One region of the Bradyrhizobium sp. USDA 3315 genome, then DNA from elsewhere that is predicted to be linked to it. Evidence: predicted binding sites of a transcription regulator. Region 1 holds the regulator's gene; each other region holds the start of a gene.
The links. Region 1 encodes PhoB, which activates phosphate uptake and scavenging genes when phosphate is short. Its sites were predicted from a motif close to TGTCATNNANCTGTCAT; they were not measured.

Region 1 (5,994 bases):
CCCTACACCCGCGTCGGCGTGATCGGGGGCATCATGCTGGCGCTCGGCCGCGCCCTCGGCGAGACCATGGCGGTGACCTTCATCATCGGCAACTCGTTCCGGATCTCGTCGTCGATCTTCGCGCCGGGCACCACGATCTCGGCGGCGATCGCCAGCGAATTCGCCGAGAGCGACGGCCTGCACCAGTCCGGCCTGATCCTGCTCGGCCTGCTGCTGTTCGTGCTGACCTTCTTCGTGCTCGCCGGCGCGCGGCTGATGCTGATGCGGCTTGAAAAGAAGGCGGGGAAGTAACGCCATGAACCCGATCTACAAATCCCGCCGCCGCAGCGACATCGTCATCCGCGCACTCTGTGTCGGCGCCGCGCTGTTCGGCGTCACCTGGCTGGCGCTGATCCTGATCACGCTGCTCTATAACGGCCTTGCCGGCCTCAGCGTGCAGCTGTTCACCCAGAACACGCCGCCGCCCGGCTCGACCGAAGGCGGCCTGCTCAACGCCATCGTCGGCTCGGTCATCATGACCGTGATCGGCGTCGGCATCGGCGCGCCGCTTGGCCTGTTCGCCGGCACCTACCTCGCCGAATACGGCAAGCACGACAAGCTGACCTCGGTGATCCGCTTCATCAACGACATCCTGCTCAGCGCGCCCTCGATCATCATCGGCCTGTTCATCTATGGTGCGGTGGTGGTGCCGATGCGCGGCTTCTCGGCGATCGCGGGCAGTCTCGCGCTCGCTGTGATCGTGATCCCGGTCGTGCTGCGCACCACCGAGGACATGCTGCTCTTGGTGCCCAATCCGCTGCGCGAGGCCGCCTCCGCGCTCGGCCTGCCGCGTTCGCTGGTGATCAAGCGGATCGCTTATCGTGCTGCGCGATCGGGTCTGATCACCGGCGTGCTGCTGGCGACCGCCCGCGTCGCCGGCGAGACCGCGCCGCTGCTGTTCACCGCGCTGTCGAACCAGTTCTTCAGCCTGGATCTGACCAAGACGATGGCCAACCTGCCGGTGACCATCAATAACTTCGTGCAGAGCCCCTACGCCTACTGGAAAGAGCTGGCGTGGAGCGGTGCGCTGCTCATCACATTCACCGTGCTCGCGTTGAATATCGGCGCGCGTATCCTTGGTGCCGAAAGGGCCGCAAAATGACCGAGCTTTCCGTCTCCACGACTGCCGCAGGCCACATTCCGCAGGTTCCGCTGCCGGAAGCGCCGCCGAAAGTCACGGTGCGCAACCTCAACTTCTACTACGGCGAGCACCACGCGCTGAAGAACATCAACCTGACGCTCGGCACCAACCGCGTCACGGCGTTCATCGGCCCGTCCGGCTGCGGCAAGTCGACCCTGCTGCGCATCTTCAACCGGATGTACGACCTCTATCCGGGCCAGCGTGCGGTCGGCCAGCTGATGCTGGACCAGACCAACATTCTCGACCCCAAGCTCGACCTCAACTTGCTGCGCGCGCGGGTCGGCATGGTGTTCCAGAAGCCGACGCCGTTCCCGATGACGATCTACGAGAACATCGCCTTCGGCATCCGCCTCTACGAGAAGATCTCGAAGTCCGAGATGGACGACCGGGTCGAGAAGGCGTTGCGCGGCGGCGCGCTGTGGAACGAGGTCAAGGACAAGCTGAACGCCTCCGGCCTGTCGCTCTCCGGCGGCCAGCAGCAGCGCCTGTGCATCGCGCGCACCGTGGCGGTGCGTCCCGAGGTGATCCTGTTCGACGAGCCGTGCTCGGCGCTCGACCCGATCTCGACCGCCAAGGTCGAGGAACTGATCCAGGAGCTCTCCGAGGACTACACGATCGCGATCGTCACCCACAACATGCAGCAGGCGGCGCGCGTCTCCGACAAGACCGCCTTCATGTATCTCGGCGAGCTGATCGAGTTCGACGACACCAACAAGATCTTCACCTCACCGAGCGATCGGCGCACCCAGGACTACATCACCGGCCGGTTCGGTTGACCGGCGCATGATCCGGAAAAGTGGAAACCGGTTTTCCGATCAGGTCATGCTAAAATTCAGGACACGAAGCCATGATCCCCGGGATCATGGTTGAGGGAGACAAGCGATGGCTTCTGAACATACCGCCAAGGCATTCGACAGCGACCTGCAGGAGTTGACCCGCCTGGTCGCCGAGATGGGCGGCCTGGTCGAACGGATGATTACCGAGTCGGTCGACGCGCTGATCCGTCGCGACGTCGCGCTCGGCAAGCGCGTGGTCGCCGCCGACATCGAGATCGACAATCTGCAGCGCAACATCGAAGAGCGCGCGGTGCTGACGATCGCGCGCCGCCAGCCGATGGCGATCGACCTGCGTGAGATCGTCAGCGCGATGCGCGTCGCCACCGATCTCGAGCGGATCGGCGACCTCGCCAAGAACATGGGCAAGCGCGTCGCGGCGCTGGAGAGCGATTTCCAGCCGCTGAAGTTGATCCGCGGCCTCGAGCACATGACCGACCTCGTGCTGTCGCAGGTCAAGTCGGTGCTCGACGCCTATGCCGCGCACGACCTGCCGGCGGCGATGAACGTCTGGAAGGGCGACGAGGAGGTCGATGCGATCTGCACCTCGCTGTTCCGCGAACTGCTCACCTACATGATGGAAGATCCGCGCAACATCTCGTTCTGCATCCATCTGATGTTCTGCGCCAAGAACATCGAGCGGATCGGCGATCACGCCACCAATATCGCCGAGACCGTGTTCTACATGATCGAGGGCCAGCAGATCACCGACAAGCGCCCGAAGGGCGACATGACCACTTTTGCCACCACGGTGCCGGGCAACTGAGGCATGATCGGCAAGCACGGAACCGGCAAGAGCGAAACTGGACGATCCTCGCGACAAATCGTTTCCGCGGGGACTATGCTCAAGGAAGTAAGCGTTTCGGTTTGCGTCTGGGCAACGGATCACTACAGAGAAAGAACTTAAACCGATGAGCGCACGCATTCTGGTAGTCGAAGACGAGGAAGCGCTGACGACGCTGTTGCGCTACAATCTCGATGCGGAAGGCTACGATGTCGAGACGGTGGGGCGCGGCGACGATGCGGATACAAGGCTGAAGGAGCGCGTTCCCGACCTCGTGGTGCTGGACTGGATGCTGCCGGGCCTGTCCGGCATCGAACTGTGCCGCCGCCTGCGGGCGCGGCCCGAGACCAAGCAGCTTCCGATCATCATGCTGACCGCGCGCGGCGAGGAAAGCGAGCGCGTGCGCGGGCTTGCCACCGGCGCGGACGATTACATCGTCAAGCCGTTCTCGGTGCCGGAGCTGCTGGCGCGGGTGAAGGGCCTCTTGCGCCGAGCCAGCCCGGAGCGGCTTGCGACCGTGTTGACCTATGGCGACATCGAGCTCGACCGCGAGAAGCGCCGCGTGGCGCGCTCGGGCCGTCCGATCGATCTCGGGCCGACCGAGTATCGCCTGCTTGAATTCTTCCTCGAGCATCCCGGCCGCGTGTTCAGCCGCGAGCAATTGCTCGACAGCGTCTGGGGCCGCGACATCTACATCGATGAGCGCACCGTCGACGTGCATATCGGCCGCCTGCGCAAGCTGCTCAATCCGGGCCGCGAGCAGGATCCGATCCGCACCGTGCGCGGCGCCGGCTACGCGCTCGACGACCGCTTTGCCAAGGCCGAGCCGCAGCCGTAACGGCCATGCGGCACTCATAAACCGCAACACGGCGTCGTCCCGGCGAAAGCCAGGGGACCCATACGCCGCGGCCAGCGCAATCGGCACGCGGCCAGACGGCTTTCTAACAACACCCATTCGTGGTTATGGGTCCCGGCCTGCGCCGGGACGACGCCGGTGATGTAGCGGTAGCCCGGATGGAGCCGACGGGTCGCGCGAACGAGCGCCCCGTTGGCTCCATCCGGGCTGCGTCACACAAAAAAATCCCCGCTTTCGCGGGGATTTGTCTTTGAGGTCTTCCGTCGTTTTCCCGAGTGCTCACTTGATCTGCGGTTTCGCCGACGGCCGGCGGCGATCGGCGGCGGGCTGGTAGGCGACGCGCGAGTGATGCGCGCAATAGGGCAGGCCGGCGAGCGCCTTGCCGCCGCAGAAGAAGAATTCCGGGCTCGAGGGATCGCCGACCGGCCAGTGGCAGGTGGCCTCGTTGAGCTCGAGCAGCGAGAGCCGCTGGCTCATCGGCACCACATTGTCGTAGGAGATCGGATCGGGCTCCATCTCGACCTCGAAGGCGTGCGCCAGCGCGGTGTTGCCGCGCGAGACCGGACGCGCCACCCGCATCATGTGCTGGGCCGGGCGAGCCTTGCGCTGCCGCGGCGCGGCAGTGGAGGGTGCCTTGGCGCGGCCGGAAAGGCCGAGCCGATGCACTTTGCCGATCACGGCGTTTCGCGTCACATTGCCAAGTTCCGCCGCGATCTGGCTGGCCGACAGGCCGGACTCCCAGAGTTTCTTCAGCTGCTCGACGCGATCGTCGGACCAGGTCAATACAGTCATCGCATTCTTCCCTTCGCGTAGCGCCGGCCAATCATTGGAGCGGCGCTGCGAGCCAATCTGGACAAATATCCCTGCGGCCAGAATCCCTTAGCCCTCGCCGGGCACGGTGTTGCGCCCGAACGTTTACGCGAGACACAAAGGCTACTTAGAGGGTCCAGTACCGCCGCACGAGATGTCGTACCCGACAGGCCAAACGCTACAATATGGCGTGACTCTGGCGCAAGAGTCCGCGGTCGTGCGTCCACATGTTCCCACACAGTTAAGCATCGCGATGAGGCTTTTCCACCGCACCGGAATGCTCCGGATTGCGCTCGTTTCGCATTGCAGGAAGGCCACTTCGTAGCGATTGACACTTACCGACCGCAGCATAGAATGCCCGCCACGTGCCGCCCGCAAAGGCGGCCGTTTTGTTTTCCGAAGCTGGCCGTTGCTGCGCTGGCGTCAAGGCGCAGCGGCAATTGTCGGCTTAAAAACCGTCAGTGAACGCCATGACCAACGCTGCCACGTCGCATCTGCTCCCCGTCTTCGCCAGGGTCGATCTCGGCTTCGAGCGCGGTGAGGGCGCCTGGCTGATCGCAACCAACGGAGACCGCTATCTCGATTTCACCTCGGGCGTCGCGGTCAACGCGCTCGGGCATGCGCATCCGCATCTGGTCAAGGCGCTGCAGGAACAGGCGACCAAGCTCTGGCACATGTCGAACCTGTTCAAGAGCCCGGACGGCGAGGCGCTTGCCGCGCGGCTGTGCGAGCAGAGCTTTGCCGACTTCGTGTTCTTCTGCAATTCCGGCGCGGAAGCGATGGAGGGCGTGATCAAGCTGGTCCGCCACTATCACTTCTCCAAGGGCCATGGCGAGCGCTACCGCATCATCACCTTCGAGGGCGCCTTCCACGGCCGCACGCTGGGCACGCTGGCGGCGACAGGCTCGGCGAAATATCTTGAGGGCTTCGGCCCGCCGATGGACGGCTTCGACCAGGTGCCGCATGGCAACATCGAGGCGGTGAAGAAGGCGATCGGCCCGCACACCGCCGGCATCCTGATCGAGCCGGTGCAGGGCGAGGGCGGCGTGCGCTCGGCGCCGCAGGCGTTCTTCAAGGCGCTGCGCGCGCTGTGTGACGAGCACGGCCTGCTGCTCGCCTTCGACGAGGTGCAGACCGGCATGGGCCGCACCGGCGAGCTGTTCGCCTACAAGCGCACCGGCGTCACGCCGGACGTGATGTCGCTGGCCAAGGCGCTCGGCGGCGGTTTTCCGATCGGCGCGGTGCTGGCGACCGCGCAGGCTGCGGCCGGCATGGCGCCCGGCTCGCACGGCTCGACCTTCGGCGGCAATCCGCTCGCGGTCGCCGCCGCCAATGCCGTGCTCGACGTCATGCTGAAACCCGGCTTCTTCGAGCATGTGCAGAAGATGTCGCTGCTGCTCAAGCAGAAGCTCGCTTCCGTCGTCGACCGTTATCCCGGCGTGCTGTCGGAGGTGCGCGGCGAGGGCCTGTTGATCGGCGTCAAGGCGGTGGTGCCGTCGGGCGACCTGATCGCAGCGCTGCGCAGCGAGAA
Region 2 (5,994 bases), 6.3 Mb from region 1:
GCCAGCTATGCGCTGCTGCGCTTCGAGATCAACGTCCGCGAGGCGTCGGTGATGGGCTTCGTCGGCGCAGGCGGCATCGGCCAGGAGCTGGTGGTCGCGATCCGCAAGTTCTACTATTCCGACGTCAGCGCCATCCTCATCACCATCATCGTCACCGTCTTCATCATCGACATCTCGACCGGCTGGCTGCGCGGCCGGCTGTTCGGCAAGGACACCCGTCGATGAGCCAGATGCCGAGGCCGGACACCACGGAACTGCGCGCGAAGTACCCCGACGTCTTCGAACGTCCCGCATCGGCACGGTTGGCGATGCCGGCCATGATCGCGGCGGCGCTCGCGATCTTCGTGTTCGGACTGGTCGATCTCGATTTCTCGCCGTCCAGGCTGATCGCGGGCCTCGGCCAGCTCGGCTGGATCACCATGCTGATGCTCCCGCCGAATCCGGGCTCGTCGTTCCCGCTCTACATGCAGGCGCTCGGCGAGACGCTGTCGATCGCGGTGCTCGGCACCACGCTTGCCGCGGTTTTGGCGCTGCCGGTCAGCCTGCTGGCGGCACGCAACATCATCCCCTCGAACCTGATCCGCTTTCCGGTGCGCCGCTTCCTGGACTCGATCCGCGGCGTCGATACGCTGATCTGGGCGCTGGTCTGGATCAACGTCGTCGGCCTCGGCCCGTTCGCCGGCGTGCTCGCGATCATGGTGTCGGACTTCGGCGCGTTCGGAAAGCTGTTCTCGGAGGCGATCGAGGCGGCGGATCGCAAGCAGGTCGAGGGCATCCGCGCCTCCGGCGGCAACGCGCTGCATGAAATCCGCTTCGGCCTGCTGCCGCAGGTGCTGCCCGTGATCGCCGGGCAGGTGCTCTACTTCATCGAGTCGAACACCCGTTCGGCCACCATCATCGGCATCGTCGGCGCCGGCGGCATCGGCCTGCAGCTTGCAGAGCAGATCCGCGTGCTGGAGTGGCAGAAGGTGTCGTTCCTGATCCTGATGATCCTGATCGCGGTCGCCGCGATCGACTTCATCTCGAGCAAGCTGCGCTTTGCCATCATCGGCCAGCGCGCCGTGGTGTAGAAAGTTACCTCGCCCCGCGCTTGCGGGGAGAGGTCGGATTGCGCAGCAATCCGGGTGAGGGGTGTTTCCCCGCACTCATATTTATCCGCTTTGTGGAGGCGGCCCCTCACCCCGACCCTCTCCCCGCAAGAGCGGGGCGAGAGAGCAGAGAAAGATCAGCCGTTCTCGACCAGAAACTCCACGCGCTCGGCGGCGAAGCGCGAGCGCTTGGCCACCAGCGGCTGGTCCAGCATGTCGACGTCGGTGGCGTCGACCACCAGCACCGGCCGTCCCAGCGGCAGGTCGAGCCGCGCGGCGTCGGTCGCATCGACGATCGCCGCGGTGATCCGGGTCGAGGCGCGGTGGTAGTCCTTGACGCCGTAATGCCCGAGCAGCTTCGTCATCGAGCGAACGTCGGCGAACACGCTGCCGGCATCGGGAAACCGCTCGGCCGACAGCCAGGTGGTGGAAACGCAGATCGGCGTCCGGTCGGCGAGCCGCACCGCTTCGATCCGGATCAGCGGCGCACCGATCTTCAGGCCGAGCTCGCGCGCGATCTCGCGGTTGGCGACATCGCTGCTCGCATCGATCAACTGGCCGCGCGGCTCGTGGCCGCCGGCGCCGACGATCTCGGAAAACCGCGTGCGTGAGCGCAAGGGATAGGCGAGGCGCTGGGCTTCGACATAGGTGCCGCTGCCGCGCTCGGCGCGCACCAGGCCGCGCTCGGCCAATGCGGCGAGCGCCCGCCGCACGGTGTGCCGGTTGACCCGGTACGTCTCGGCGATCTCCATCTCGCCGGGCAGCTTTTCGCCGGCGGCGAAGCGGCCGTCAGCGATGCCGCGCTCGATGCCGTCGGCGACCTGCCGCCACAAGGCGACGCCGGAACTTTCCTGCATGCTCATGGCGCGGTGATACCAGAAATCTTTGGTTTGTCACGAAACAGTCATGGCGCTCCGCTATCAAGTTGTCTAGTATCATAGACAACTTGATGCAAGCAAGGTTGCCAAAGGTTTGCCCATGAGTTCGACCGGACCAAACAGCAAACAGGCCCAGCGCAAAGCCGCGATGACGGTGCTGGCGCACGCCGCCGCTGCTGATATCGCCGGCAGGCTGGCGGCGGTCGCGGTGCCTGCGCATGAGAACCTGCGTGAGCCGGAAAATGGCCTTGTGATGCTGCGCGGGCGGATCGGCGGCGACGGTGCGCCGTTCAATCTCGGCGAGGCGACGGTGTCGCGAGCGGCGGTGCGGCTTGCGACCGGCGAGGTCGGCTTCGGCTACACGCTCGGCCGCGACGCGCGGAAGGCGCAGATGATCGCGCTGTGCGACGCCATGGTGCAGTCGGCGGAGTTGTCCGGCGAGGTGGAGGCCAAGGTGATCGCACCGCTGCGCGTCGCCATGAACGCCGAACGCGGCCGCAAGGCAGCGGAAACCGCGGCGACGCGGGTCGATTTCTACACGATGGTGCGCGGTGAGGGATGATGCAATGACGACGATTGCCGAAATGCCCGCGGGCTTTGCCGACAAGGTGCTGTCGGCGCAATCGACTTTCCGTTCCGTGATGGATGCGATGGCGCGCCCGGGCAGCGTGCAGCGCGTCGCCGCGAGCGTGGGAACGCCCGCCGGCATGATGCGCGGCGCGGCCGCGATCGCGCTGACGCTGTTCGATCACGACACGCCGATCTGGCTCGATGCTGCGATGTCGGCGACGCCGGACGTCGCCCGCTGGCTGAAGTTTCACGCCAGCGCGCCGGTGGTTACCGATTCATCGATCGCGAGCTTCGCTTTGATCGGCGATGCCGCGAGCCTGCCGGCGCTCGATCGCTTCGCATTCGGCAGCAGCGAATATCCTGACCGGTCGACCACACTGATCCTGCAGGTCGACAGCCTGTCGCAGGGGCCGGCCTTCGAGCTGAAAGGGCCCGGCATCGACGGCAGCGCCGTGCTGCAGGCGATGCTCAAGCCGCGCGACCTGTTCCAGCGGCTTTCGATCAACGAAGCCCTGTTCCCGCGCGGCATCGATGTCGTGCTGGTCCATGACGATGCCATTGTGGCGATCCCGCGCACCACGCGGCTGATCGCAAGCGGAGTGTAAGCGATGTATGTAGCCGTCAAGGGAGGCGAGCGCGCCATCGAGAACGCCCATCGTCTGCTCGCGCATGAGCGGCGCGGCGACCGCGAGGTACCCGAGGTGACGCTGGCACAGATCTCCGAGCAGCTCGCGCTCGGCGTCGACCGCGTGATGACCGAAGGTTCGCTCTACGACCGCGAGCTCGCGGCGCTCGCGATCAAGCAGGCGCGCGGCGACATGATCGAGGCGATCTTCCTGGTCCGTGCGTTCCGCGCCACGCTGCCGCGCTTTGGCGCCACCGAGCCGGTCAACACCGGCGAGATGCAGGTGCGGCGGCGGATCTCCTCGACCTTCAAGGACGTTCCGGGCGGCCAGATCCTGGGGCCGACCTTCGACTACACCCATCGCCTGCTCGATCCGCAGCTCGCGGAAGGCTTTGTGCCGGAGCAGCCGGCAGCCGCGGACGCCTCGCAGGCCGCCACGCCGCGGGTGACCGACATTCTCGGCCGCGATGGTCTGATCGAATCCTCGCCGCAGGCAGATAGCGACACGCCGGTCGGCGACCTCACGCGTGAGCCGCTGAGCTTTCCGGCCGACCGCGATTTGCGGCTGCAGAATCTGGCGCGCGGCGATGAGGGCTTCCTGCTCGCGCTCGGCTATTCGACGCAGCGCGGCTACGGCCGCAACCACCCGTTCGCCGGCGAGATCCGCTTCGGCGAGGTCGAGGTCGAGTTCTTCGCCGAGGACGCGGGCTTTGCCGTGCCGCTCGGCTCGATCGAATTGACCGAGTGCCAGATGGTCAACCAGTTCAAGGGCTCGACGACCGAGGCGCCGTGCTTCACCCGCGGCTATGGCCTCGCCTTCGGGCAGAGCGAGCGCAAGACCATGTCGATGGCGCTGGTCGATCGCGCGCTGCGTGCGCGTGAGCTCGGCGAGGAGGCGGCGGCGCCGGCGCAGGACGAGGAGTTCGTGATGTCGCACTCCGACAATGTCCAGTCGACCGGCTTCGTCGAGCACCTCAAGCTGCCGCACTATGTCGACTTCCAGTCCGAGCTCGGCCTGTTGCGCAAGCTGCGGCAGGAGTTCGCGGAAGCCAACGAAGCGGTGGAAATGCAGGAGGCCGCGGAATGAACGCGCCGACGTACAATTTCGCCTATCTCGACGAGCAGACCAAGCGCATGATCCGCCGCGCGATCCTCAAGGCGATCGCGATCCCCGGCTATCAGGTGCCGTTTGCGAGCCGCGAGATGCCGATGCCCTATGGCTGGGGCACCGGGGGCGTGCAGGTGACGGCCGCGATCCTCGGTCCCGACGACGTGCTGAAGGTGATCGACCAGGGCTCGGACGACACCACCAACGCGATCTCGATCCGCAAGTTCTTCGGCAAGACCGCGGGTGTCGCGACCACGACCTCGACCACCGACGCGACCGTGATCCAGACCCGGCACCGCATTCCAGAGGCGTCGCTGCATGCCGGGCAGGTGCTGGTCTATCAGGTGCCGATCCCCGAACCGCTGCGCTTCCTCGAGCCGCGCGAGACCGAGACGCGGCGCATGCACGCGCTCGCCGAATACGGGCTGATGCACGTCAAGCTCTACGAGGACATCGCGCGCTTCGGCCATATCGCCACCGCCTACGCCTATCCGGTGAAGGTCAACGCGCGCTACGTGATGGACCCGTCGCCGACGCCGAAATTCGACAATCCGAAGATGGACAATTGCGCGGCGCTGCAGCTGTTCGGCGCCGGCCGCGAGAAGCGCATCTACGCGATCCCGCCCTACACCACCGTGGTGTCGCTGGACTTCGAGGATCACCCGTTCACGCGCTACCGCTTCAACGCGCCCTGCGCGCTGTGCGGCGCCGACAATTCCTATCTCGACGAGATCGTCACCGACGACAAGGGCGGGCGGATGTTCGTCTGCTCCGACACGGACTTCTGCGAGCAGCGCCAGGCCGCCGGCCATCACGGCACCGAGAGCGCAGCGCCGCACAAGGAGAAGGCGCATGTCTGAGCTCTCGAGCCTCGACAACGACGAGCCGTTGCTGGTGGCCGAGGGGCTTGCCAAGAATTACGGCCGGCTTGCCGCCTGCCGCGACGTCTCGTTCGCGCTCTATCCCGGCGAGGTGCTGGCGATCGTCGGCGAGTCCGGCTCGGGCAAGTCGACGCTGCTGCAGCTGCTCTCGGCGCAGCTCGCGCCGAGCGCGGGCCGGGTGTGCTACCGGATGCGCGACGGCGTGCTGCGCGATCTCGCTGAACTCGGCGAGGCCGAGCGGCGCTTCCTGTTTCGCACCGACTGGGGCTTCGTGCACCAGGACCCGGCGCAGGGGCTGCGCATGGGCGTCTCGGCCGGCGCCAATGTCGGCGAGCGGCTGATGGCGGTCGGCTGGAATCATTACGGCCGCATCCGTGACACCGCGTCGACCTGGCTGGAGCGGGTCGAGATCGATACCGGCCGCATCGACGATGCGCCAAAGACCTATTCCGGCGGCATGCGGCAGCGGCTGCAGATCGCCCGCAACCTCGTCACCGAGCCGCGGCTGGTGTTCATGGACGAGCCGACCGGCGGCCTCGACGTCTCGGTGCAGGCCCGCCTGCTCGACCTGATGCGCAACCTCGTCAGCGAGCTCGGGCTTGCCGCGATCGTCGTGACCCACGATCTGGCGGTGGCGCGGTTGCTTTCGCATCGCGTGATGGTGATGAAGGGCGGCCGCGTCATCGAGACCGGCCTCACCGACCAGGTGCTCGACGATCCGCGTGAGCCCTATACGCAGCTGCTCGTTTCCTCGATTCTTCCGCCATGAGCGTGCCAATGACCGCGATGATCGAACTTGCCAACGCCGAGAAGACCTTCACCATGCATCTGCAGGGCGGCGTCG
Region 3 (5,994 bases), 6.3 Mb from region 1:
ACCCGCGGCGACCAGGACCAGACCAGCAAGCTGTTGCGCCATGGCGGCAAGGGCGGCGCCTTCGTCGCCGAGATCCGCGAAGCCATGCGTGCCGGCACGTTGCAGGCGGCGATGCATTCGCTGAAGGACGTGCCGGGCAACGAGGAGACGCCGGGTCTCGTCATCGCCGCGATGCTGGCGCGCGATGCCGCCAATGACAGCCTCGTGCTGCGTCCCGGCCTGTCGCTCGACACCCTCCGCGCCGCGCGCGGCAGGGGCTTCATGATCGGCACCAACGCCGTGCGCCGCGCCGCCTATCTGCGCCGCCTGTTTCCGGAAGCGACCGTGATCCATTATCGCGGCGCCGCCGACACGCGGGTGGCCAAGCTCGATCGCGGCGACAAGCAGCGGCTGCCCGGCGGCGGCGAGGTGGGGCCGGCGGATGCGCTGGTGATGGCGCGCTCGGGCCTGGAGCGCATCGGCATGACCGCACGCATCGCGCATGATTTCTCGGTCGGCGAGATGCTGCCGGCGGTCGGCCAGGGCATCGTCGCGGTGGAATGCGTCGAGACCGACTGGGCGACGCGTGCGCGGCTTGCCGGGATCGACAACGTGCAGTCGCGGCTCGCCGCCGAGGCCGAGCGCGAGGTGCTGTGGGTGCTCAACGGTCATTGCAATTCACCGATCGCCGGCCACGCCACGCTCGCGGGCAGCGAGATGACGCTGCGCGCCTCCGTGCTCGACGAGGCCGGCGCCGGCTTCATCGAGGTGACGCGGCGCGGGCCCGCGAATCGGCCGCGCGAACTCGGCCGCGCCGTGGGCATGGAGCTGTTGGAAAAGGGCGCCGCCGAGATCATCGCTCGCACCCGGATCGACGAATAGCGATATCCATCCCACGTCGTCCCGGCGAAAGCCGGGACCCATAACCACGAATGTTGGTTGTGGGACGATGCTGGGACCGCAGCTCGCTTGAACAACTACCGACGGTGGTTATGGGTCCCGGCTTTCGCCGGGACGACACCGGTGTGTGAGGCCTAATCCCGATCAGCCCGCAACGGCCAGCTGCCGATGATGCGGAAGCGCGATGCGCTGTCGGTCTGCTTGAACAGCGCGATGCGGTCGATTGCGAGCCGCGCGAGGTCGACCGCCGCGAACCGTGAGCGCAGCTGCGCCACGATCGGGCCGCGCCGCTCGTCGCTCAGCCGCCCTGTCAGCGTCATGTGGAAGCGGAACTCCTCCATGACGTAGGGATAGCCCCAGCGGTCAAGATAGTCGCACTGCCGCGCGGTGAGTTTCTCTGGCCTGCGGCGCGCGCGATCTTCCGGCGTCAGCGGCGCGCGGAACGCGTCGAATTCGGTGACGCTATCGGCGGCAAGCTGCTGCAGATCATCCGAGCGGCTGGCCGGGATCACCGCGATGAAGCCGCTGATTGCATCGACCACCGGTTCGATCACCGGAATGCGCCGCGCGCGGCCGGCGAAGGCGGCACAGGCATCGAGAAGCTCGGCCTCGCTCCGACCGTCGGCGAGCGCGGTGGGCGCTTTCAGCGTGGCGTGGAATCCATACTTGCGTGGATCTTCGGTCACCTCGCGCCAGTCGGACGCGACGCCATCGGGAAACGGCAGGTCGTCGCCCGACACCGCATCGTAGCCGAGCAGCGTCGAACCGAAGCGGTGCAGGGCGCTGTCGGGCGACGGCGCATAATAGATCGCGTAGCGCGGAGTGCTGGTCATAGGACTGGGCTACGCCGCCGCAACCGTCTTGCGCGGTGCGCGCGAATGAACGAGGCAGCTCGCGTCCGCCAGGTGCACCAGCCGTCCGGCCGCTATCACGGCGACGATGCGCGGCCGCAGCGGCACCTTGTCGTCGACGACGATGATGTCGGCACGGCGGCCCGCGGCGAGCACGCCGCGATCGGCGACCCCGGCCGCGCGGGCCGGCGCCGACGAGATCAGGTCCCAGGCCCTGGCGAGCGGCAGGATGCCGTCGTCGGCGAGGCGGAACGCCGCGAGCAGCTGCGCCGGATAGTAATAGTCCGACGCCAGCACCGAGCAGAGGCCCTGTGCGATCATGTCGGATGCCTTGGTCCAGCCGGTATGGCTGCCGCCGCGCACCACATTGGGCGCGCCGAACACGATGAAATCGCCCGCCGCCGCGGCGTCGCGCGCGGTCTCCTCGTTGACAGGGAATTCGGCGATCACAGCGCCCAGCGCGCGAAACTCCTGGCGCATCGCCGGGCTGTTGTCGTCATGCGAGAGCATGCGGATATCGGCCCCGCGCGCGGCGGCGGCCAGTCGCGCGATCGAGGCGGGCACCTCGGGGCGGCGCGCCACGACCCGGTCGAGCATGTCGTTGACGGCCTCGACGGAGAGCCCGGTGCGCTCGGCCAGCTGGTTGCGCTTCTTCGGCTTGACGTTGCTGTGGTCGTTGAAGGCGAACAGGTCGATGCGGCCTTCACTGAGCCATTGAATGATCTCGGCCTCGGCCTCGAGATTGTGGGTCTCGTGGCGCAGATGGAAGCGGGTGTCGGCGGCGAGCTGCGGCCGCAGCGCCTCGATCGCATCGAGCAGCTTGCGCGCATTCTCCGCGCTGCGCAGGCCGGGCTCCCACGACCAGGTCGTGCCGTGAAACACGGTGGTGATGCCGTTGGCGATCGCCTGCCGGTCGCTGTCAACAAGCGCCACGTCGGTCGGGAAGTCGACGCCGGGGCGCGGCATCATCTGCCGCTCGAACGCATCGCCATGCAGGTCGATGATGCCGGGCAGCACCAGGAGGCCACTGGCATCGATGTGAAGCGCGGCGCGACCCTGCTCGGCGTCGAGCGCGCCGATGTCGCGACCAGCGGTCCGCAGCGAGGTCTCGACCAAGGCGCCGTCAACCAGCGTGCGCCCGCCCTCGATGAAAATGTCCGTCACGATGCGGCGCTCCGTTGTTTGTTCTGTGATTGGGATACGGCCACGGCCTCGTACTTGTCGAGGAATTCCTCGACCGCGAGCTTGCGAAAGTCGGGCAGGACGCGGCGGAGCGTCTCGTGATCCCAGTCCCACCATGCGAGCGCGGCGAGGCGGTCGGCGATCGTCTCGGAGAAGCGCCGCTTCACGGGCCGCGCCGGATTACCGGCAACTATGGTGTATGCGGGAACGTCCTTGGTCACGATCGCGCCGGCAGCGACGACAGCGCCGGTTCCGATGTTCCGTCCTGGTAACAGGATCGCACCGTGCCCGATCCAGACGTCATGGCCGATATGCACGTGATGCGCACGTCGCCAGTTGAAGAAGTCGGTGTCGTCGCTCTCTCCGGGGAAATACGCGCTGGCGCGGTAGGTGAAATGCGCTTGAGTCGCGCGATGCATCGGGTGGTTGCCGGGGTTGATGCGGGTCATCGCCGCGATCGAGCAGAACTTGCCGATCGAGGTGTAGGTGATCTGGCTGTCGTTCACGACGTAGGAATAGTCATCCATGCTGACTTCAAGCAGGATCGTGCGCGCGCCGACCTCGGTATATTTGCCGAGCTTGCTCTCACGGACCGACGCGGTCGGGTCGACGGTCGGCACAACCGAGAGTGTTTTTCCGGCCATCAGGGCCTCCGCAAATCTTCAAGAATCTTGGGCTTCCGGGGGGATGCGCGCTCGTCATCGGGATGCTTGATGACAACATCATGACGTTGCGATGACGGCAAGGGAGCGACAAGGGAGGGGTGTGGACGATCGCCGCACCGCAGCGCTGTCGTCACATAACTGTAAAACGCCGGGGATAGCGATGGCCCAACGAGGCGCGGTTGGAGCATTACATGCTGGTGGTGGAAGGTTTGACGTGCCGTTTCGGCACGAAAGCCGCAGTCGACAACGCGTCCTTTTCGATCGCGCCGGGCAGCTTTGTCGGCGTGATCGGCCGCTCCGGCGCCGGCAAGTCGACGCTGCTGCGGATGATCAACCGTCTCGCCGATCCGACCTCCGGCCGTATCCTGTTCGAGGGCACCGACGTCACCGCGTTGCGCGGCAAGGAACTGCGGCGGTGGCGCGCGCGCTCGGCGATGATCTTCCAGCAGTTCAATCTGGTCGGCCGCCTTGATGTGCTGACCAACGTGCTGATGGGCCGACTGGCCCAGATTCCGTCATGGCGCTCGCTGGCGCAGGTCTGGCCGGAGCAGGACAGGGCGCTCGCACTGTCGGCGCTCGAGCAATTCGACATCGCCCAGCTGGCGGCGCAGCGCGCCGACCAGCTCTCCGGCGGCCAGCAGCAACGCGTCGCGATCGCCCGCGCGCTGGTGCAGGAGCCCGACATCATTCTCGCCGACGAGCCGATCGCCTCGCTCGATCCGCGCAACACCAAGATCGTGATGGACGCGCTGCTGCGCATCAACAAGCATTTCGGCATCACGGTGCTTTGCAATCTGCACTCGCTCGACCTGGCGCGGACCTATTGCGACCGCCTGGTCGGCATGGCCGCAGGTCGCGTGGTGTTCGATGGCGCCCCCGCGGCGCTCACCGACCATATCGCCCGCGAGCTCTATGACCTCGAGGCCAATGACGTCATCGGCGCAGCACCGCTGCCCGCGCCCGACGGTGCAACTGCGCCGGCACTCGGCACCGCAGCCGCGGCCTGAGCGTCGCGCATTTTTCAATCTGGGAGGCCGGGCATTTTGCCCGGCCAACAGGTGCAACTACAACAAAAGAGGGGTAGTCATGTTCACTCGTCGCATCATTCTGGCTGGCGCCGCCGCGCTGGCATTTGCCGGTTCGGCCTCCGCGCAGGACTGGAAGGCAAAGTATCCGGAGCTCACCTTCGCGGTGGTGCCGGCCGAGAACGCCTCCGGCGTCACCGAGCGCTGGACGCCGTTCGTGGCGTATCTGTCGAAGGAACTCGGCGTGAAGGTCACACTGCGCATCGCCAACGACTACGCGGCCGTCATCGAAGGCCAGCGCGCCGGCAACATCCAGATCGCCAGCTACGGCTCGGCCTCGTTCTCTCGCGCGCGCTTGACCGGCGTCAAGACCGACGCGTTCGCCAACGATATGAACGCCGACGGTTCGACCGGCTATTACTCGGTGTTCTTCGTCAAGGCGTCGAGCCCGTACAAGACCGTCGAGGACCTGAAGGGCAAGAATCTCGGCCTGGTCGATCCGAACTCGACGTCCGGCAACAACGTGCCGCGCTTCGAACTGAACAAGATGGGCATCGCGAACGCCGAAGGCTTTTTCGGCAAGGTCGTGTTCACCGGCAGCCACGAGAACGCCGTCCTGGCGCTGTCGCAGGGAACCGTTGATGTGGCCGCTAACCAGTGGACCAACGAGGACGATTCCACGCTCGCCCAGATGCTGACCAAGGGCATGCTGAAGAATGCCGACGGCTCGGCGATGAAGAAGGATGATTTCCGCATCATCCACAAGTCGGCGCTGATCATCAACGGCCCCTATGCGTACAACACCGATCTTCCGGAGGACCTGAAGGCCGCGATCGCAAAGGCCTTCTTCGACGCCCCGACCAAGGACAAGGCCGCCTTCGACCGTCTGTCCGACGGTCAGAAGAAGGGCTTCCATCCCGCCACCACCAAGGATTGGGACGGCACCATCGAGCTGATCAAGTTCGTCGACGGTTTGCGAAAGAAGGCGAGCTGATCGCACGCCTGACGTCACGAGGGTCGGGCGTATAGCCCGGCCCTTTCTCTCCACTCAACTCCGAACCGGACTGGCACGCGTCGATGGCGACCGCCGTATCCATTCTTCCAGCGCAGCAACTGGCGACGCTGGAGGACGCCTACCGCAAGTCCGTCGCACGCAAGCGGTTGAAGGCCGCGCTGGCAACGGCAGCATTCTGTACGGTGCTGGTGATCGCGGCGTTCGGCGCGGAAATGAACCTGCGCACGCTGTTCACCTATTTCGGCAATTTCGTCAGCTATTTCGATCGCATCCTGACGCTGGATTCCGGCGCGCGGGTCTGGACCGATCCCGCCGAATGGTTCTGGGGTTGGCATAAGTGGCTGAAGATGCTCGGCGAGACGATCCTGATCAGCTAT
Region 4 (5,994 bases), 610 kb from region 1:
TTGGGTGAGCTCCTGAAGAGATCGGGCAGCCAGCCGGCATCGCTGACTTCGATCGGCAGCAGCGCGAACACTGCGATCGCGACGACCAACAAGCGGCGAGGCCGAAACCTCGCAACGCGACCACCGAGCACGCGAAAGAATTCGCAGCGCCTCATGCTCCGCCCCTCCGGGCCCCCAGCATAACGGCTCTGACATCGGTACCGGAAGATGCCGGGGAGGTCCATCCCCGGCAATCGCGTTGCCTCGGCTTGGCGGCAAGCCCGTCAAGACCAAGAGTCCGGTTCCGTGGCTGTGACCGAACTAGTGTCCCGAATCCGAAGTTCGCATCATTTGCCGCACCTTCGGAGCGAACTTCGGATTCGATAAGGACACTAGCAAACTTATGATTCTAGTGTGCTTTATGAATGCGAAGTTCGTGAAAGTGGCTGCCGCGAAATCGCACGAACTTCGCATTCAGCACACTAGACCGGCTTCGGATCGAGCGTGATCGCCCACAGCTCGGCGTCGACGCGGTCGCGCAGGCTCACCGTCATCTGTCCGCTCTTGCCGTCAATCTTGACGTGGCCGAAGAACTGCATGCCGGCCGACGGCGGCAGGTTCTGGTTGGCCTCGCCCGGCGCCTTGATGAACTTCACCTCGGGGCCGAAGGTGTTGTCGAGCTCGTTCGGACCGAACGTGCCGGCATGCAGCGGCCCGGAGACGAACTCCCAGAACGGATCGAACTCCTGGAACTGGGCCTTGTTCGGGTTGTAGTAATGCGCGGCGGCGTAATGCACGTCGGCGGTCAGCCACACCGTGTTGACGATTCCCGCAGTCTTGATGAAGCGCAGGATATCGGCGATCTCGAGCTCGCGGCCGCGCGCCGGACCATTGCCCTGCGCAAAGGCTTCCGAGCCCTTCTTGTTGGTGGCATCGTCATAGACGATCAGCGAGAGCGGCATGTCGGAGGCGATCACCTTCCAGGTGGCGCGGGAGTTGAGCAGCGCGCGCTTCAGCCAGGCCATCTGGTCCGGGCCGATGAAATAGGCGTCGGGGCCGTACTGCTCCTGCAGGTTCGGGCCGTTGGGGCCGCGATAGCTGCGCTCGTCGAGCATGAAGACGTCGAGATGCGGACCGTAGCTCAGCGTGCGATAGACGCGCCCCGGCTCGACGATGCTCTCGCGCATCGGATACATCTCGTGGAAGGCCTTTGCCGCGCGCGCCGCGAGCACATTGATGTCGCGCTCCTTGTAGGCCGCCGGCAGCTGTTTCGACAGCGACCAGTTGTTGGTCACCTCGTGATCGTCCCACTGCACGAAGATCGGCACCTCGGCATTGAAGGCGCGGACGTTGTTGTCGAGGAAGTTATACTTGTGGGCGGCCCGGTATTCGTCGAGCGTCTCGGCGACCTTGGCCTTCTCGGGGATCGTGACGTTCTTCCAGACCTTGCCGTCGGGAAGCTTCACCTCGGAGGGGATCACGCCGTCGGCGTAGATCGTGTCGCCGGAGTGCAGAAGGAAATCCGGAGCGTGCTTCTTCATCGCGGCGAAGGTGATCATGCCGCCGTCGTCGGGATTGATGCCCCAGCCCTGGCCGGCGACGTCGCCGCCCCACACGAAGGAGACGTCGCGGCGATCGCTCGGCGCGGTCCGGAAGCGTCCGACCACCGGCTCGCCGACGATGTCGATATGGGCGAGGTCGCGGAAGCGGACGCGATAGAAGATGTCCTGGCCGGAGGGCAGGTTCTCCAGCAGCATCTTGGCGGTGAAATCGCTCTCGGGCAGCGCCGTGATCGGCGGCAGTGTATGGGCGTCCTTGAACGATTCAGTGGTCGCGACCTCGACCATCATCTGCGACGGCCGGTCCGCACGCGCCCACACCACGCCGCCGTCGACGCCGACATCGCCGGACTGCACGCCATGGGTGATCACGGGACGGTCGGCGGCGCGCGACAGATAGGGCATCGCAATCACGCCGGCGCCGGCCGCAGCCGCCGTGGAGAGAAAGCGTCGGCGGGTGAGATTTCGCGAGAACCGGATCGTCATGGGGAGCCTCCTCAGGTCACAGCGACAATGCGCCGCAGGCGCGCCAAGACCTAGAAAAATTCCATGACGGAGAGATTACAGCGGCGGGAGTGCGGGACGTAAGGGAAGCACATCTCTCAGGCTCCCTCTCCCGCGTGCGGGCAAGGGGAGTTTGCGGATAAAGATTGGCGGCGCCTCTACGCCGTGCCCGCCGCCCTGAACTGCGTCGCAGCCCGTTGCAAATTCTGCGGCATGCTGAACAACAGCGCCTTGCGGTCGGCGACGGCGTTATGAAGCTGCTCGAGCGCGATGTTGAACGCGGTCAGCGTGCCTTCCTCGATGGCGCCGTGTTCGAAGCAGTCCAGCGTGTGGCGCAGGATGTCGTCGGCCTCCGCCTGCATCTGGTCGAGTTCCTCGATCGAATCGCTTTGCCGTGCGGTCTTCAGCATCTCCAGCAGGCGTTCGCGCTGCGAGGTGTTGGTGTTGCGCTCGTCCTGCTTGAGATAGCCGGCGAACCACGCACCGGCCGAGCCCATCGCCGAGAACGCCATTAGACTCCACCAGATGTAGTCGCTGTAGCGGTCGAGGAAGGTTTTTTCCTCGCCGTCGACAAACGCGGCGGCGCCCGGATGCACCGGAATGGTGGCATCCTTGTCGGTGTCCGGCGTCTCGATCTTGGCGGCGAGCGGGAAATCGGTCTTGAGCGACTGCCGGATCGCGAACAATTGCCGCGTGAATGCCGCGACCGTCGAGTCCGACAGGCCCTTCCGCGCAACGATGTGGTGCGAGAAGCTGATCGTCTTCACCTCGTCGTCGGGCCGGTCGGCGGAGCCGAGAGAGCCGGCGGGGATTTCCGCGGCCTCATAGGCCGGATGGTTCTGCGCGATCGCCTCGGAGGCGTCGATCGCAAGGAAGCTGGGCTCACCGCCGTCGCGGACCGACGCCGTGATCGCATCGATCGTGATCTTGCTGTTAGCCGGGCCGACGGCGAGATAGGCGTCGGCCTTGAGGTTCTTGATCGCTTCCGCCGCCTCGTTGGCCGGGAATTGAACGATCTCGACCTTCATCGGGTCGACGCCGTATTGCGTCAGGATCAGCTTCAGCAAATTGACATTGGCCGGGGTGCGGCCGACGACGCCGATCTTGCGGCCGGCAAGCTGCGCGATCTTGGTGATCCGCGCGGATTTCCGAACCTTGCCCTTGGCGGGCGGAACCCACATCACCACGACATTCTTGCGCAGGGTCGCGACCGCCTGGGCATTCTTCGGCACCTCGAGATCGCCGCGGATGATGGCGAGATCGGCCTTGCCGTCGGCCAGCGTCTGGGCGCTGGCGGTGGCGCCCTCGGTCTGCACCGGCCTCAGCTTGACCTGGGTGTTCTGCTGGTTGTTGAAGGCCTGCGCCAGCGCCTGCACGACCTTGACGTCATCGCTGTTGGCAGGACCGACCGCGATCCGCAGCGTCACCGGACGCACGGCGAAATAATAGCCGGCCAGCAACGTGCCGATGATGGCCAGCGCGCCCGCGATCAAAACGAACATCAGCCGCCGCTTTGCCGAACGCAGCGGCTTGGGCGACATGCTGGCGGAGCCGTCTGTCATCGATCTCGCAAACAATCGTCGGGGCTCAATCTCGCAAAACTACCAACGCGCATACATCCTCTATGTGTAGCAAATTACTGAATGGACAGATGTTACAACTCCGTCATGGTTACCAGCGGCGATAGGACGCGATTTCGGCCTTAATTTGGGCGTGGATCCCATCCCGGAGGCCGGTTGTTAGGCTAAAGTCGGCGTCAAACGGGAGGGTTACCATGGTCGAACGGCTGTCAGCGGAGGCGAGGAAGGCCGCCCTTTGGGAACTGGCCGGCTGGTCGGAGGCGTCCGGCCGCGAGGCGATCGCCAAGACTTTCGTGTTCAAGGACTTCAACGAGGCCTTCGGGTTCATGGCCCGCGCCGCCCTGGTCGCCGAGAAGAGCGACCATCACCCCGAGTGGAAAAACGTCTACAAGACCGTCGAGGTGGTGCTGTCGACCCACGATGTCGGCGGGGTGACCAAGCGCGACATCGACCTCGCCAAGGCCATGAACGCGATCGCAAGGCAGCTTGGGGTCAGTTGACCCCGGCGCGTGGAACCTTGCGCGGGTCCGCCGATATCCCCAGATTCGCATCGTCCGCCGCCGAATTGGCGCGGCGTCGAGGAACCTTGCGATGACATCGAGCGAACACGGTGTGGGATTTGGGCCTGCCGATCGGCTGGCGCAGGACCCTGAAAGCGTGCGCCGCCGTTTCTGGATCAAGTTCAAGAAGGTGGTGGCGGGCCTGCCCTTCGCGGAGGACCTGTTGGCCGCCTATTACTGCGCCTTCGACCGGCAGACGCCGCGCCATGTGCAGGCGGCGCTGCTCGGGGCGATCGCCTATTTCATCCTGCCGTTCGATTTCGTGCCCGACATGTTGCCGATTCTCGGCTTCACCGATGACGCCGCGGTGCTCGCAACTGCGCTCCGCATGGTGGCAAGCCACATCACGCCGGAGCATCGCGATGCCGCTCGCGCCGCGCTGAAGCGCGGGGTGCCGGAGGAGGAGTGAGATCTGCCTCTCCTTCCCCCTGAAAGAGGGAAGGTCGGGATGGGGGTCAGCCACAGGCGACGCTGCAAGTCGGCAGATTTGATCCCCACCCGCTTTGCTCTCGCGAGCAAAGCGACCTCCCCTTTTCAAGGGAAGGTTATGATGCATCCCGGATTTCGCTGCGCTCCATCCGGGCTACGAAACTTTCGATCCGTCATCCTGAGGAGCGCGAAGCGCGTCTCGAAGGATGTACGGCCACCAGCGGGGCCGTCGACCCTTCGAGACGCGCGCAAGAGCGCGCTCCTCAGGGTGACGGAGACGGTAGGGAGCGCCATGGTAGTCCGTTCGGCTCCTTCCGGGCTGCGCAATCTCGGTTCAGCTTCCCGGGTGCAGGATCACCTTGCCCATCGCCTTGCGGCCGGCGAGCACCTTCAGGGCTTCTGATGTCTGCGACAGCGGGAAGGTGCGGTCGACATGCGAGGAGATCTTGCCTTCCGCGGTCCACTGCACGAGCTTCTCGAGGTTCTTGCGGTTCTTGTCCGGATTCTGCCGCGCCCAGGCGCCCCAGAACACGCCGCGGATATCGCAGCCCTTCAGCAGTGCGAGGTTGAGCGGGATCTTCGGGATGTCACCGGCGGCAAAGCCGATCACCAGGAAGCGGCCTTCCCATGCGGTCGAGCGCAGCGCAGCCTCGGCGTAGGAGCCGCCGACCGGATCGAACACGATGTCGGCGCCCTTGCCGTCGGTCAGCTTGCGCAGGCCCTCTTTCAGATCTTCCTTCGCATAGTTCAGCGTCAGCTCGGCGCCGTGTTGCTTGGCGAATGCCAGCTTCTCGTCCGACGAGGCGCAGGCAATCACCTTCAACCCCATCAGTTTGCCGAGCTCGCACGCAGCAAGGCCGGTGCCACCGGCGGCCCCCAGCACCGCGAGCGTCTCGCCCGGCTTCGGGCTCGCGCGATCTTCCAGCGCATGCAGCGCGGTGCCGTAGATGATGATGATGCCGGCGGCGCGGTCGTAGTCGAGATTGTCGGGAATCTTCACGATCGAATTCGCCGGCAGCGCGATCTTGTCGCGCGCGCCGTTGTGGCCGCAGGACGCGACGACGCGATCGCCGACCTTCAGGTCAGTGACGCCGGCGCCGACGCTTTCGATCACGCCGGCAACTTCGGCAGCCGGCGAGAACGGGAACGGCGGCTTAATCTGGTACTTGCCCTGGATCATCAGGATGTCGAAGAAATTCAGCGCCGCCGCCTTGATCGCGATCACGGCTTCGCCGGGAGTCGCCACCGGATCGGGCACATCAGCCAGCACGAGATCGTCAGGTTGACAGTATTGCGAGCAGAGGATGGCTTTCATGGACACACCTGAGTTTCGGACGCAGAAAGAGCTGCAAGATCTTGGACTACAAGCTTCATGCCGGATTT

Region 2: the regulator PhoB is predicted to act here: its motif matches at 1,980-1,996, upstream of phnF (phosphonate metabolism transcriptional regulator PhnF).
Region 3: the regulator PhoB is predicted to act here: its motif matches at 3,626-3,642, upstream of phnC (phosphonate ABC transporter ATP-binding protein).
Region 4: the regulator PhoB is predicted to act here: its motif matches at 2,088-2,104, upstream of ACVIYL_RS09865 (alkaline phosphatase D family protein).

The regions. Positions count from the first base shown of each region.
Region 1 is NZ_JBSRYP010000001.1:2,745,285-2,751,278, forward strand. Features, by position in the region: gene pstC (phosphate ABC transporter permease subunit PstC) at 1-291, shown strand, start outside; gene pstA (phosphate ABC transporter permease PstA) at 296-1,141, shown strand; gene pstB (phosphate ABC transporter ATP-binding protein PstB) at 1,138-1,956, shown strand; gene phoU (phosphate signaling complex protein PhoU) at 2,063-2,779, shown strand; gene phoB (phosphate regulon transcriptional regulator PhoB) at 2,925-3,635, shown strand; gene ACVIYL_RS12580 (GcrA family cell cycle regulator) at 3,933-4,445, opposite strand; gene ACVIYL_RS12585 (acetylornithine transaminase) at 4,934-5,994, shown strand, end outside.
Region 2 is NZ_JBSRYP010000001.1:9,046,697-9,052,690, reverse strand. Features, by position in the region: partial or broken gene phnE (phosphonate ABC transporter, permease protein PhnE) at 1-225, shown strand, start outside; gene phnE (phosphonate ABC transporter, permease protein PhnE) at 222-1,070, shown strand; gene phnF (phosphonate metabolism transcriptional regulator PhnF) at 1,226-1,951, opposite strand; gene phnG (phosphonate C-P lyase system protein PhnG) at 2,067-2,528, shown strand; gene phnH (phosphonate C-P lyase system protein PhnH) at 2,533-3,141, shown strand; gene ACVIYL_RS42245 (carbon-phosphorus lyase complex subunit PhnI) at 3,145-4,248, shown strand; gene ACVIYL_RS42240 (alpha-D-ribose 1-methylphosphonate 5-phosphate C-P-lyase PhnJ) at 4,245-5,129, shown strand; gene phnK (phosphonate C-P lyase system protein PhnK) at 5,122-5,919, shown strand; gene phnL (phosphonate C-P lyase system protein PhnL) at 5,928-5,994, shown strand, end outside.
Region 3 is NZ_JBSRYP010000001.1:9,053,037-9,059,030, reverse strand. Features, by position in the region: gene hemC (hydroxymethylbilane synthase) at 1-861, shown strand, start outside; gene ACVIYL_RS42295 (DUF1045 domain-containing protein) at 1,014-1,712, opposite strand; gene ACVIYL_RS42290 (alpha-D-ribose 1-methylphosphonate 5-triphosphate diphosphatase) at 1,722-2,894, opposite strand; gene ACVIYL_RS42285 (transferase hexapeptide repeat family protein) at 2,891-3,556, opposite strand; gene phnC (phosphonate ABC transporter ATP-binding protein) at 3,769-4,584, shown strand; gene phnD (phosphonate ABC transporter substrate-binding protein) at 4,664-5,596, shown strand; partial or broken gene phnE (phosphonate ABC transporter, permease protein PhnE) at 5,680-5,994, shown strand, end outside.
Region 4 is NZ_JBSRYP010000001.1:2,130,550-2,136,543, forward strand. Features, by position in the region: gene ACVIYL_RS09865 (alkaline phosphatase D family protein) at 462-2,024, opposite strand; gene ACVIYL_RS09870 (TAXI family TRAP transporter solute-binding subunit) at 2,201-3,604, opposite strand; gene ACVIYL_RS09875 (4a-hydroxytetrahydrobiopterin dehydratase) at 3,817-4,122, shown strand; gene ACVIYL_RS09880 (YkvA family protein) at 4,214-4,591, shown strand; gene ACVIYL_RS09885 (NADPH:quinone oxidoreductase family protein) at 4,946-5,926, opposite strand.